DNA from 3 places in the Salipaludibacillus sp. CF4.18 genome. Region 2 is predicted to be linked to each of the others. Evidence: riboswitches for the same ligand, from Rfam matches in the RefSeq annotation. Region 2 holds a riboswitch; each other region holds the start of a gene.

Region 1 (4,825 bases), on a different contig from region 2:
CTGGTGAAGATCAAAGCCAGGGTGATCTTTCAAACCGGGATAATACACATGTTTCACTGCTGGATGAGTCGTCAACCATTGCGCAATCTCTGCCGCTGTTTTTGTCGAAGCCTCCATTCTCGTGTGCATCGTTTTCATTCCACGAAGAATCAACCAGCAATCCTGAGGTCCTAAAACTGCGCCAAAGCTGTTTTGTAAAAAGCCTAGTTTTTCTGCTAAAGCGGAATCTTTCACTACTGCTAAACCTGCAATAACGTCACTGTGTCCGCCAATAAATTTCGTAGCGCTATGAACAACTACATCCACACCAAGATCTAACGGACGCTGTAAAACCGGCGTCATAAACGTATTATCTAAAACTGTTAAACTACCACTTTCCTTGGCAAGATCAACAATCGCTTTGATTGGTGTAATTTTCATCGTTGGATTTGATGGTGTCTCAATGTAGATCATTTTTGTATTCGGTTGAATTGCTTGTTTTACTTCCTCAACCTTTGTCATGTCTACAAATGTATGCTCAATACCTAGTTTTGTAAGTACTTCTGTCGTAAACCGGAATGTCCCGCCATAAACATCTTCCGTGATGACCAGATGGTCGCCCGAAGACAGCATCATAAACGTCGTGGAGATCGCCGCCATTCCTGAGGCAAAAGCAAATCCAGCTGTTCCATTTTCCAATTGAGCAATGGTATCCTCCAAAGCCTCTCTAGTCGGATTCCCCGATCTTGCATAATCGTATTTACCGAACGAGTCCAGTCCCTCTTGATGGAATGTCGATGCATGCTGAATCGGCACACTGACAGCACCGTTTGTAGGGTCTGTTTTATGTTTATGATGTAAAATTCGTGTTTGCAGACTATATTCTAAAGAATCATTTTTCATTATTTCTCCCCCTGACTAGCTGTAACTGCTTGAAAAGCTTGCTCTAAATCAGCAATTAAATCTCGAGCTGATTCAACACCTACTGAGAATCTTAAAAGTCGATTGCAAACTCCGAGCTTGGTGCGAAGTTCTTCCGGCACATCCGCATGTGTTTGTGTCGCCGGATAAGTCATTAAGCTTTCAACCCCACCCAAGCTTTCTGCAAAGGTAATCAAAGATAAGTTTTGCAGGAATGGGTTCACATAAGATTCATCTTGAATCCGAAAAGACAGCATGCCCCCGCGCCCTGGGTAGATAACATCATCCACTAGTGGGTGCTCGTGTAAAAATTCAGTGATCTCTTTTGCATTTTGCTCATGTTTATCCATACGAAGAGCCAATGTTTTCATGCCTCTGATTACGAGCCAGGAATCTAAAGGTGACAGAATCGGACCAATGCTATTAAAGTAATAGAAAAGATCTTCACACAGTTTTTCTCCTTTTCCTACGATCAAGCCGGCAATCACATCATTATGACCTGATAGGTATTTTGAAGCACTGTGAATAACTATGTCCGCACCTTCTTCAATAGGGCGCTGGATGAGCGGAGTATAAAATGTATTATCTACAATGAGCAGAAGGTTAAATTCCTTTGCAAGTTTATTAAACGCTGCTAAGTCCGCTTCTTGCATAAGCGGGTTTGTCGGCGTTTCAATGTATAAAGCTTTCGTTTTATCTGTTATTTTAGAACGGAACTCCTCGACGTGTCTTGCATCACCATATTGAAAGCTCAGCCCCCAGCGACGCCAGCTTCCTTCAAACAGTCGGTACGTTCCCCCGTATAAATCACTTGATGCTATAATTTCATCTCCACTTTCAAATAGGGAGAGAACAATTTGAATTGCTGACATTCCTGAGGAACAGGCAAAACCCCTGTCTCCACCTTCTAATTTGGCAATTGCCTCTTCTAAAATATGTCTAGTTGGGTTGCCAGTCCTAGAATAATCATATCCTGTCGACTGTCCAATGCCTTCATGGCGGTATGCTGTTGAGAAATAAATAGGCGCGCTAACTGCACCTGTTGTTGTTTCACTTCTGTTTCCGATCTGAACGAGCGCTGTTTCAATTTCTTTACGGTCCATGGACACCGATACCTCCTCTAAACTAATACTTACTGCAATCAAAAAAACCTTCTTCTTATTTTTAAATAAGAAGAAGGTTTTGGATGTATATGTAAGGTCTTCTTCTTATCTTTGCAAGCACCTTGGCTTGCAGGAATTAGCACCTGACCACGGACAATTACTCGCAGCTGGTTGCTGAGACTTCAAAGGGCCTTTCCCTCCATCTCTCACAATAAGAATGTATCTGAATATTTAATTTTTATTAGGTCATTGAATCTATTCTATAGCATACGGGAAAAGAATGCAATATTTTTTTCTGGTCCAGAAGATAGACAATCTTAACTTCCGGTAGAACTTTGATCTCTTTTACTTTCAGATAATTTAACAATGATCGTTTGTTTAAAAATAAATGGTTGTTGTTAGTTGTTATATTAAAGGACTCCATGAAGGTCTAAAATGATGACATTCGTTAACACAGACGGTTGACATCAGCTTAAGGTTTGTTACAATCAAGGGAAATTAATACATACTACTAGGGGTGCCCATAAGGTGGGCTGAGAGAAAGGTGAATCAAACCTTTTAACTCTTTTGAACCTGACCTGGTTTAAACCAGCGGAGGAAAGTAGTGATAAATGAGATCGTATCTTTATCAACTTCGTGACCAAGGCCAGGTCCTTTCATTAAATGGAGGGGACTTGGCTTTTTTTATGTCTTTATTCATTTTTATATTTTATAAGGGGGAAATAACACAATGAATCGCACACACAAATTAACATTAATGGCGATGCTCATCGCTATTGGAATCGTAGGGGCCGCATTTATTTGGTTTCCGGCAGGTGTAGCTAGAGCTTATCCTATCCAACATGCAGTCAATGTAATTGCTGCCGTTTTACTGGGTCCCGGACCAGCCATAGTCATTGCATTCGCTATTGGTTTAATACGTAATATGCTTGGTCTCGGAACTCTTCTTGCTTTTCCAGGTGGGATGGCCGGTGCTTTATTAGCTGGTCTCGCCTATCGTTGGACAAAGAAAAAGTCGATGGCTGCTGTTGGCGAAATTATTGGAACGGGAATAATCGGTTCTCTTCTGGCTGTTCCTATTGCCCAACTATTCCTTGGTCAAGCTGCAGGTGTTTTCTTTTTTATTCCCGGATTCTTGATTAGTAGTATCGCCGGTGCAGCTCTAGCTTTATTAGTGTTAAGTAGAATAAGAAAAACGGCATAGCCGTCTTTTATTAAATACAGCGTCAGCTTCCACCGCCATCTTAGTATCAAGGGTGGGTTTCCCTTGATGCTAAGATGGCGGTGGAAGCTGCAAATTTTATAAATTCTCTAAAAAAAAGATCCTTTGAAGTGAGAGAAACCTTCGCTTCGGCCGGCTGTGTAGCACCTACTGTTTATACGTAGGATGCTACACGGTTTGTAATTTAAAATCAGTCTGTGCGAATATCTGGACCCGAAGTGGCGCATTTATGATTGCTAAATTACTCATAACCAATCCAGCATCTTTCAGCCATTTAAAAAAAGATCATATCTGTTATCCAAACCCCTGCTATGCCGCCCATCACTATAAGGACGAGGTTAAAGCGAAAGAACGCAAGTACAATGGATGTTGATGCCCCGATGATGGCTGAAGGTACATTCTCTACCGAATACAATATCCCCGGAAAAATAAGACTGGCCAGTACTGCATATGGTACAAATTCCAAAAATCGCTTCACAGGAGAAGCTAGTTTCATATTTTTCAGAAAAACCATTGGAAGCATCCTTGGTAAATACGTCACTAAGCCCATTGCGAGAACTAGAAGAATCATCTCACTCATCATCTTCACCTTCCTCTTTCGGGAATAACCAAACTCCGATAGTAGCTGTTAGGATCGTTGTAATGATGATCATCCAGCCAGTGGAAAACTCTATTGGAATGACCCAGTACAACACCGCATTAATCACAATCGCTATTCCTACTATAACTACGATCGGATTTGATTCTTTTAAACTAGGCACCAGTAATCCTATGAACATCGCATAAAGAGCGATGCCCATACTATTTTGAATCGATGCCGGAAGACCCATAGCTAAAAAAACACCAGCCCAAGTCCCAACATTCCAAGCTAAAAAAGCAATAAGATTTATTCCTATAACAAAGGAAGGTTGGAGCACTCGTTCCCGTTGCGACGACGAAACACTAAATGTCTCATCGGTTACCCCAAAAGAGAGCAATGCTAATTCTTTATTGGATGTCCACTTTGGCAAACGCTGTGATAATGAAGCCGTCATCAAAAAGTGACGAAGGTTCAAAATAAACGTCGTAATAATGATTTCCCAGTATGCAACCCCTGCGATAATTAGGTTAATACCAATGAATTGACTTGCCCCTGCAAAAATAACGAGAGACATGAGTAAAATCACGGCCTCTGGAATAAAAAAAGATTTCGCTAATAGTCCGAACGCGATAGCAATTGGAATATAACCTATTGCAACAGGAATACCTGCTTTTAATCCTTCCTTGAATGGACTGCTACTGACGATGTTTTCTTCTGCTAATGCGTTGGACATTCACTCACCTCATATGTATAATTTACTTTAATATACAATACATTCGGATGTTATACAATATAAAATACTTTTATACGTTATAACATACTATTACCCTTGGAGGTGTCCCTATGGATCCTGTAAATCAGCAGATTGCTTGGAAATTAAAACAATTACGCCGGTCGAAGGGTTTCAGCCTAGAGAAGACTGCAGAAGTAACGGGTGTGAGTAAAGCAATGTTGGGACAAATTGAACGAGGTGCTTCAAATCCTACTGTTTCTATCTTATGGAAAATTGCTAATGGCTTA
Region 2 (4,825 bases):
AATGATCAGGTCTATAAAGTCGATCAGAACGAATGGTCACGTTTCCGAGGATTAATAGCTGCTGAATTAATCGTTCAAGATACTATTGACCTGTTATATGAGAACTAAATAATAATCCAAAAAAAGCGGATAAGCCGATCTTACCGCTTTTTTCATTTCAATGATGAACGAGTGAATTTCATCAATTGTTTCAACAAAGGATGTGCCTATATATGAATATTTCAGCAAAAAACCAACAATCCATCACGAAAAGTTCCAGGAATGAATTATTTCGTTTTTTACCACTTTTTGTTATAGGGATCTTCATCCTTGTCGTTGGAATTTTGATTAGTACATCCATTGGTATGGCAGATGTACGTTTTACTCATTTGATCGAATCTTTTTTTATTGCTGAGCTAACAAAAGAGCATTTAATTGCGCAAACTATTCGTTTACCAAGAGCTATTATTGCATGTCTTATTGGAGCAAGTTTAGCTATAGCGGGCGCGATCATGCAAGCAATCACCCGGAATCCCCTTGCGTCTCCACAAATTTTTGGAATTAATGCAGGAGCTTCTTTTGTAGTTGTGGCCTCTTCCATTTTCTTGACAGGAATTTCACCATATTCGATGGTTTATTTTGCTTTTTTAGGAGCAGCTTTGGGAGGAATGTTAGTTTATTACTTAGGTTCTTCCGGAGAGGGAATGACACCTGTCAAATTAGCCTTAGCTGGAATCTCTATTCACTTTTTTCTATCGGCAATAACCGAGGGACTCATTATATTTAACGAGGATACGACAGAAGGAATTCTTTTTTGGTTAGCGGGTTCAGTAGATAGTACAAGCTGGCAGGATGTAAGAATCATTTCCCCTTGGGTTCTTCTAGGGATAATCGGATCTTTTTTATTAGCTAGTTCTATTAATGTATTGAATCTTGGAGATGATGTTGCGAGTAGTTTGGGACAAAATACTGGTTGGATACGCGTGCTTTCAGGGTTACTCGTTGTTATTTTAGCAGGGTCTTCTGTTTCCATTGCGGGTCCTATTGGTTTTGTAGGATTAATTGTACCCCATATTACAAGGAATCTTGTAGGTATAGATTATCGATGGATTTTGCCTTTTTCCGCGTTATTTGGAGCTATACTCCTTATTTATGCGGATATTGTTGCACGTTTTATATCGTTTCCATATGAATCACCCGTTGGAATTGTGACAGCACTAGTAGGTGCTCCTTTCTTTTTTTACTTAATAAAAAGAGGGAGGAATTTATCATGATAAAAGACGAAGTGGACAAGGATATTACTAGAATAAAACGTATAACGCCTAAATGGCTGTTTATTATCTTGCCTGTAGCAATTATTATATTTTCTATCTTAAGTACAGGGATAGGTGCTGTTTTTATTCATCCTTTAGATGTATTAGCTGTGTTAATAGGGACAGGGACAGAGATGGATACATTTCTTATTGAAAAATATCGAATTCCCAGAATCGTTTTAGCGCTTCTTGTTGGGGCAGGTTTATCTGTGTCGGGTACGATTTTACAAGGCATTATTCGAAATCCTTTGGCATCACCTGACGTCATCGGCATTACAAAAGGGGCAGGGCTGGGTGCGGTTGTGGTTATCATCCTTTTTCAAAATTCACCTACTTTTGTTTTACCGCTTGCTGCATTTTCTGGAGCACTGATCATTGCACTTATCCTTTATCTCTTAGTTTATAAACAAGGGATGCAGCCGACCACGTTAGCACTGGGAGGAGTTGCTCTTGGGGCTTTATGTAATGCTGGGATTCAGTACTTTATGATTAAGTTCCCACTAGAAATAAATGCTGCTCTCATTTGGCTAACTGGTAGTTTGTGGTCTAGTAGCTGGGAACAGATTTATGGTGTTTTCCCTTGGATTATCATTTTGCTACCCTTGTCGATGATTTTAGTAACCAAACTTGATATTTTAAATTTTGGTGATGATGTAGCAATTGGGTTAGGTTTAAGGGTAGTGCGTGTTCGATTGCTTTTATTGTTCATTGCAGTTGCGCTAGCTGCTGCATGCGTCGCAGCTATTGGTTCCATTGGCTTTGTTGGGCTAATCGCTCCTCATATGGCTAGAAAGTTAGTAGGTGCTAAACATAAGTTTTTGATTCCTATTTCAGCAATGACAGGTTCTTTGTTAGTGGTGGTGGCCGACTCAATTGGACGAGGATTAATACCACCGAAGGAAATTCCTGTTGGAATCGTTGTAGCAGTAATAGGGGCACCTTATTTTTTATATCTTTTGCGTAAAGAAAGTAAGAATTTATAACGATATGACACGACATTAAATGTATTTTAAAATTTTGCTAGAAAGGGAGATAAACATGGAGAAAAGAATATCTGCAATAGCAAAGGTTATACGCGAACGGAGATCAATTAAGAGTGGTTATGTAGACAAAGAAGTTTCACAAGAGTTAGTAATGAATTTATTAAAAGATGCTGTATGGGCACCTAACCATGGACTACGAGAGCCTTGGAGATTTATATTTGTACCTACTGGTGAAAAGAGTAAGTTTATTGAAGAAATAGTTGATACTTTACCAGAAGAACTCAAAGAAAATAGGAGAAACTATTTGAGTCAACCAGCGGCTTTTCTTATTATTGTGATGAAAGAAGAGTCACAACAAAAGCAATGGGAGGAGAACTTTGGCGCGGTAAGCTCTTTAATTCAAAACTTTCAATTGCTTGCTTGGGAACAAGAGCTTGGTGTTGTCTGGAAAACAAACCCACATATATACGACCCGAAAGTATATCAACTTTTAGATGTACAACCAGGCGAGAAAATTGTTGGGTTTTTACATTTAGGTTATTTTGAGAGTATGCCTACATCAAAGCCACGGACATCAATAGAAGAAAAATTTACTGTTTTCAAAGGCAAGTAGAGTAGGGTGTTCAGGAAAACAATTTGATGTGTAGATTCAGTGGAATTCTGGTATTAAGGATAAAAAAACATAAGCTCGTGGTGGCATTCCTGCAATAAAGCAGGATGCTTTCACAAGATAAGCAAACTATAAAATTATCGGTTTTTTAGAGATTGTTGTTTTCGTCGAATAGAGGCTAGCGGACCGGAACCATACGTGTAACCTTGCAAATAAAAAGGAAGCACAGAACCGTCCCCATGTTTCCCTTGATAAATAGTCATAAATGATTTACACTGATATTTAATTAAAAAAATATAGTGATAGACTTCTTATCCAGAGTGGTGGAGGGACAGGCCCTTTGATACCCAGCAACCATTAAATCAATGATCGATTGATTTAAACGGTGCCAATTCCTGCAAGGATCGTTAACAATGATCCTTGGAAGATGAGAGTAATCGTATATACATATACGAGAACCTCTCTTAAACTTAGAGAGGTTTTTCTTATGGAGAGAAGATTTATCGCTCAAAAAGGGGCGAATTAGAATGGAAAAAGTAGTATTTGGAGCAGGTTGTTTTTGGGGTGTCGAAGCATTTTTTGAAAGTATTCGCGGAGTGGAAGCAACAAAAGTAGGCTATTCCGGTGGTCATGTGGAGAATCCATCTTATGAAGAAGTGAAAACAGGCACAACTGGTCATGCAGAGGTAATTGAAGTATTATATAATCCATGGAAAATATCTTATGAAGAGCTAGTGAGTAAGTTTTTTGAATGTCATAATCCGACAACGCGTAACCGTCAAGGGATTGATATTGGAACTCAATATCGTTCTGTGATTTTCTTTCAAAACCGGCAGCAATTAGAAATTGCAAGCACTAAAAAAGCCGAATTAAATGACTTGGGCAGTAAAGAGATTGTCACTGAACTTAGTCCTTTACAACCGTTTTATCCAGCAGAGGAGTATCATCAAAAGTACTTCCAAAAAAATAATGTCGTTGCTTGTGGGATATAAAGAGCTTCAAAAGGGGGAATGAGTCAGTTGATCTTGTTCTCCTTTATCAGATTAAAGCTGAATCATTCCCTCAAGCAAAAAACTGGGATTTTCTATCAAGGAATGGATACTAACATAATAATGAGGGAGGGATAAGTATTCCTTTTGGACCGAGAATTTTGAAAACGGGTTTAGCAGTTACGTTGTCGATTTATATTTGTCTTATTTTTGGCATGGAAAACTCTGTTTTTGCTGGGGTAGCTGCAATACTAGCTATTCAACCTTCCGTGTATCGTACATGGAAGCAATTATCAGACCAAGTAATTACAAACTCATTAGGTGCTTCTATTTCGTTATTTTTCATCTACTTTTTTGGGGAGAATCCGGTTATTATTGGATTTGTAATTATATTTATTATTTCTTTAAGTATTAAGCTGAAAATGGAAACTACTATTCCGCTGACCCTTGTTACGGTTATCGCTATCATGAGTGCGACTGGAAGTGAAGATTTATATTTTGCATTAGAAAGACTTCTCGTCATTTTGATCGGAACTAGCACTGCAATACTTGTAAATATATTGATATTTCCTCCAAAATATAAAAAACACTATATTCAAAGTATCGATGCAGCTTTCAGAAATATGTCATTATTAATGAGAACTGTTATTTCAAATGAAATGACAGAGGCTGCATACCAAGATATCAATCGGACTTTTAAAAAAGATTTTAAAAATTTAGAAGAACAATATAAATTGTTCGATGAAGAAAGAGAAAAGTTAGGCAAGTCAAAGCATCTAAACTCAAGAGAAATCATTGTATTTAACCAGATGCTGAAGGTTTTACAGGAGGGGAATCAGCTTTTAGACAATATCGAGGAACACTATGTTCAAAGTGAGACTGTTGATGATGAAAATGATCTATTTGACCAACAGCTGGAAGATTTAATCAAATATCATGAATATTTATTGC
Region 3 (4,825 bases), on a different contig from region 2:
GAAACAATTGATCGCCAACATCCGTAAAATACATGCTGTACAATTGATTAACTCCTCCAGGTATACCTGAAGCAATACCAGCAAAAATCATGATGGAAATACCATTTCCAACACCATTAGCGGTAATCTGCTCCCCTAACCAAAGAAGAAATGCCGTTCCAGCAGTTAATATGACTGCTATGAGTAAATACGTTGAAATCGTTGGATCCGGTACCAATCCTGGCATAATATTATTAAAGCCAATGGACATCCCTAAAGCTTGAATAAAAGCAATTCCTATCGTTCCGTATCGAGTAACCTGGGCCAGCTTCTTTCGACCGGATTCACCTTCTTTTGCCCACTCTGCGAAAAGCGGTACAACATCCATTCTAAGTAGCTGCACGATAATCGATGCCGTGATATAAGGCATGATTCCTGTGGCAAAAATAGAAAAATTCTCTAAGGCGCCTCCGCCAAATTGGTTTAAGAATCCCAATGCAGCAAGGCCTTCAAAATTAAGAACGTCGGCATTTACACCTGGTGCTGGTATGTGAGCGCCAATTCTAAAAAAAAGAAGAATCGATAGTGTAAAAAAGATTTTGTTACGCAAATCACTAATACTCATCATGTTCTTAATTACTCTAAACATAAATATACACCTCAACCCTATAAATTATGTATAACTTCCTATTAAAGAATACCACAATAATCAGAAAAATAGAGCATTTTTTTGAAAGCCCTTACTTTTATATTATTTTTATACCGTACCTTTAATATAAAGGAAGCTTTTAAGGGCCCAATTAGTCGAAAGAGACTTTCTTGGACCCTTCACATAAAAAACTTTTACTTCCAGTATTTAGGACACTTTTGTTTGAGCTATAGAAAGTGGAAAGACTTCTGTATGATCTCCGGAAAGAGGATAGGCTACTACCGTATCATTTAAGCAAGTGAATAATTCTTCTATGGCTTTATTGTCTCCGGTTATGACAATCCCTTCACGCCCATCCACTCTTGATACTTTAGAAATATAATTCACTGTAAACTGATTTTCTAACTGCGGTCCAAGTTTTTCTCCGGTTAAAAGCCATGCTTTCAGCGGTTCAACAACACTATCATCCTCAGAATGAGATAAAATCATTTTTTCGAATTCGATTCCGGATACCGGTTCTTCTTCACTTGTACCTGTCCAGAAATTTATCAAATCCTCGACAACGGCACTTGCTGTAGGAAACTTACCTGCTCCCGGACCTTGAAAAAGCAAGGAACCTACGATGTTCCCTTGAACGTGAATGCCATTGTTGACACCCTCTACCCCATACAAAGCGTGATCAGATAGCACAAATCTTGGCTCTACACATGCCGATACTTTGTCCTTACTTTTTTCTAATGAAGCAACGTGTTTAATTCGTCCACCGAAAGTTTCTGCAATTAATAAGTCATTCACGTTTACACCTCGGACTCCCTTTGGTTTTTCAGTCTGCCAATTCGGAGCGACACCGTATATCCAATGACTTAAAATCTGTGTTTTAAAATACGCATCCCATCCGTCCACATCTTTATCAGGGACTGCTTCCGCGTACCCATGAGCTTGCGCTTCTTCTAGTGCAGTCTCAAAGGAAGTCCCTTCTTTACGCATTTTAGTTAGAATAAAGTTTGACGTGCCGTTTAGAATACCTTCAACTTTTTCTAAAACATTTGATTTTAAGGTATGACGAATACTCGTTAAGATTGGGATTCCGCCTGCCACTGCTGCCTCGAAAAATAACCGGCAATGATTACTTCTAGCCAGCGTCAACAATTCTTCCCCATATTTAGCCACCAGCTCTTTATTAGCCGTTATCACGGAAACCCCTTGCTGTAATAAAGCTTTCACATATGGATAAGCGATCTCAGCGTCAGGGGAAGCTTCTACAACCACATCTAAATCTTCACGATCGATAATCGCTTGAAAATTATCTGTGACTTCTGTGTTATCGCCTAGTTCTCTTACCTTACTAGCATCTTTCACTAAAACAACCGGAATACTATAAGGACCGCCAATTAGCCTTTCCAACTTGTTTCTTTGCTCTATCAGAGTTTCATAAACCCCACTTCCAACAGTTCCGAACCCTATGATTGCTAGTTTTTTCACAGCTTTGCTCATGTGAATATTCCCTCCCAATGTTGAATTGTATACATCTCTATTTAAAAATGAGAAAGATACAATACATAATTTTCTTCATAAAACAGTGTTTGTTTACATAAATAAAATAAATGTCGTACACGCTAATTTCTCGAATCAAAATAATTCTACGTAAATTAATAAAACTCCCTATCAATTTAATGAAGGGAGTTTGGAAGATGCGTAACTTAAAAAACAATTACATTTCCTCATCTCCCAAAGCATTCTAATAAGAATCCCTTGCAGGAATTAGCACCTTGTATTTAAAGACATCACACATTCATGCGTCTTCATACCGGTTGCTGGGTTTCATAGGGCCAGTCCCTCCACCACTCATGATAAGTTGAATATTTGAAGTTGTAAGAATACTTTATCACTCTAGTGTATGCTTGTCAAAAGCAATTTTAATGGTTGCATTTCCACGCAACGCGCAACGCAATCATTTTAGCACCTTACCTGTTCATTTCACTACCTAACGCACTCATTTCAGCACCTCACCCATTCATTTCCAAGCCCAACACAATCATTTGCCCAACTACCAAACCAATTTTAACGCACAAAAAAAGAGGCTGCGATGATTCACAGCCTCTACCTCTTTTTTACAATTTATCTAGATCCAAATCAGTTACTGCACCTTTAGCAGATGATGAAACTAATTTTGCATACTTGGCTAGAATACCATGCTTATACTTTAAAGCAGGCTGTGTCCAAGCCGCTTTTCTGCGTCCTAGTTCTTCATTCGTAATTTTAAAGTTTACTTCTTGCGTCTCGCTATCAATCGTAACGATATCTCCATTTTGCAGCAATCCGATTGGACCTCCTACAAAGGCTTCCGGAGCAATATGACCAATAACAAACCCGTGCGATCCACCTGAGAAGCGACCATCTGTCATAAGTGCGACTTTACCGTTAAGACCTCTACCAACGATCATCGCTGTAATAGAAAGCATTTCTGGCATACCAGGGCCGCCTTTTGGACCTACGTTACGAATAACAAGAACGTCTCCAGCTTGAATTTCGTTCGCTTCAATGGCAGTAGTAGCATCTGCTTCACTGTCATAAACTTTCGCCGGTCCTTCAAAACGACTAATTTTTTGACCGGACATTTTAGCTACTGCCCCTTCTGGAGCAAGGTTTCCACGTAATACAACAAGCGGACCGTCTGGTTTAATAGGATTATCAAACGGACGGATGATAACTTGTCCTTCTTTAAGCGCAGGAGCTTCCGCTAAGTTTTCTGCAATCGTCTTGCCTGTTACAGTTAAGCAATCACCGTGAAGTAGACCGTGCTCAAGCAATAATTTCATGACAGCTGGAACTCCTCCAACCTCATAAAGATCTTGCATGACATATTTTCCACTTGGCTTTAGGTCGGCAAGGTGAGGAACATTCTTTCGGACTCTTTCAAAATCATCCAATTCCAATTTAACGCCCGCTGAATGAGCCATTGCAGTTAAATGTAATAACGCATTTGTAGAACCACCAAGTGCCATAACTACGGTAATAGCATTTTCAAAAGCTTCTTTTGTCATGATATCTCTAGGATAGATATCTTTTTCAAGTAATTGAACGACCAATTCTCCAGCTTGTAAACATTCTTGCTTCTTGTAATCATTTATTGCAGGTGTAGAGGAAGATCCCGGAATACTCATTCCTAAAGCTTCTACTGCGGATGCCATCGTGTTCGCAGTGTACATGCCGCCACAGGCTCCTGCCCCTGGACATGCACTACATTCCACTTTATGAAGCTCTTCATCGTCAATTAATCCTGATTGATGTTTTCCGACTGCTTCAAAAGAAGAAACGATATCGATGTCTTCTCCGTTATGTTTCCCTGGCTGAATAGTTCCACCATATACATAAACTGACGGTAGATTTAATCTTCCCATTGCCATTACACAGGCTGGCGTTGTTTTATCACAACCACCGATAGCTACGATGCCATCCAATCGTTCTGCTCCAACTACTGTCTCAATTGAATCTGCGATAACTTCTCTACTCGGAAGCGAATAGTTCATTCCTTCATGACCCATTGCAATTCCGTCAGCAACAGTAATCGTATTGAAAATCATCGGAGCGCCTCCTCCATCGGAAGCACCTGTCTTGGCATGACGAGCCAACTCATCAATATGTACATTACATGGCGTTACCTCACTCCATGTACTAGCAATGCCAATCATAGGTTTTTTGAAATCTTCGTCTGTAAAACCGACTGCTCGAAGCATAGATCGGTTCGGCATTCTATTCACGCCTTCACTTATTACTTTACTTCGTATCCGTAAATCCTTTTTCTCACTCATTATTTCCACCCTTTCAATATGTTTCAAACCATTGTTAGATTATCTTTTCTATATTCATTATCATACGCATTTCAGCACATCAACGCAATGAGTTTTCTGAAAACAATTTTAATTTTGACAGAATTATGTCCTTTTAGATCACCAACAACAAGCTTATTGCCATGACAGCCATTCCTGACATGAGTCCATAAATAGGAAGATGTGTTTCATCATACTTTTTTGCAGCTGGTAATAATTCATCAAGTGAAATGAAAATCATGATACCCGCAACCCCGGCAAAAATGATACCGAAAAGGACATCATTCAAGAAAGGCATCAGTATTAAAAAAGCTACTATCGCTCCGAGCGGCTCAGCTAAGCCAGATAAAAAGGACAATTTAAATGC

What was found. Region 2 has a riboswitch for S-adenosylmethionine ahead of msrA (peptide-methionine (S)-S-oxide reductase MsrA). Riboswitches for the same ligand answer to the same signal wherever they lie in the genome.
Region 1: linked by a shared signal. The riboswitch ahead of ACHABW_RS07885 (methionine biosynthesis PLP-dependent protein) and the one ahead of msrA (peptide-methionine (S)-S-oxide reductase MsrA) in region 2 are both predicted to bind S-adenosylmethionine.
Region 3: linked by a shared signal. The riboswitch ahead of ACHABW_RS14270 (homoserine dehydrogenase) and the one ahead of msrA (peptide-methionine (S)-S-oxide reductase MsrA) in region 2 are both predicted to bind S-adenosylmethionine.

Annotation. Positions count from the first base shown of each region.
Region 1 is NZ_JBIMEV010000008.1:112,197-117,021, forward strand. It holds gene metC (cystathionine beta-lyase) at 1-882, opposite strand, end outside; gene ACHABW_RS07885 (methionine biosynthesis PLP-dependent protein) at 882-2,003, opposite strand; SAM riboswitch class I at 2,106-2,221, opposite strand; TPP riboswitch at 2,507-2,620, shown strand; gene thiW (energy coupling factor transporter S component ThiW) at 2,734-3,207, shown strand; gene ACHABW_RS07895 (AzlD domain-containing protein) at 3,500-3,808, opposite strand; gene ACHABW_RS07900 (AzlC family ABC transporter permease) at 3,798-4,538, opposite strand; gene ACHABW_RS07905 (helix-turn-helix domain-containing protein) at 4,649-4,825, shown strand, end outside.
Region 2 is NZ_JBIMEV010000067.1:4,661-9,485, reverse strand. It holds gene ACHABW_RS22920 (ABC transporter substrate-binding protein) at 1-108, shown strand, start outside; gene ACHABW_RS22915 (FecCD family ABC transporter permease) at 243-1,253, shown strand; gene ACHABW_RS22910 (FecCD family ABC transporter permease) at 1,250-2,275, shown strand; gene ACHABW_RS22905 (nitroreductase family protein) at 2,331-2,888, shown strand; SAM riboswitch class I at 3,194-3,319, shown strand; gene msrA (peptide-methionine (S)-S-oxide reductase MsrA) at 3,413-3,877, shown strand; gene ACHABW_RS22895 (FUSC family protein) at 4,009-4,825, shown strand, end outside.
Region 3 is NZ_JBIMEV010000023.1:5,705-10,529, reverse strand. It holds gene secY (preprotein translocase subunit SecY) at 1-628, opposite strand, end outside; gene ACHABW_RS14270 (homoserine dehydrogenase) at 836-2,122, opposite strand; SAM riboswitch class I at 2,347-2,485, opposite strand; gene ilvD (dihydroxy-acid dehydratase) at 2,740-4,440, opposite strand; gene zupT (zinc transporter ZupT) at 4,574-4,825, opposite strand, start outside.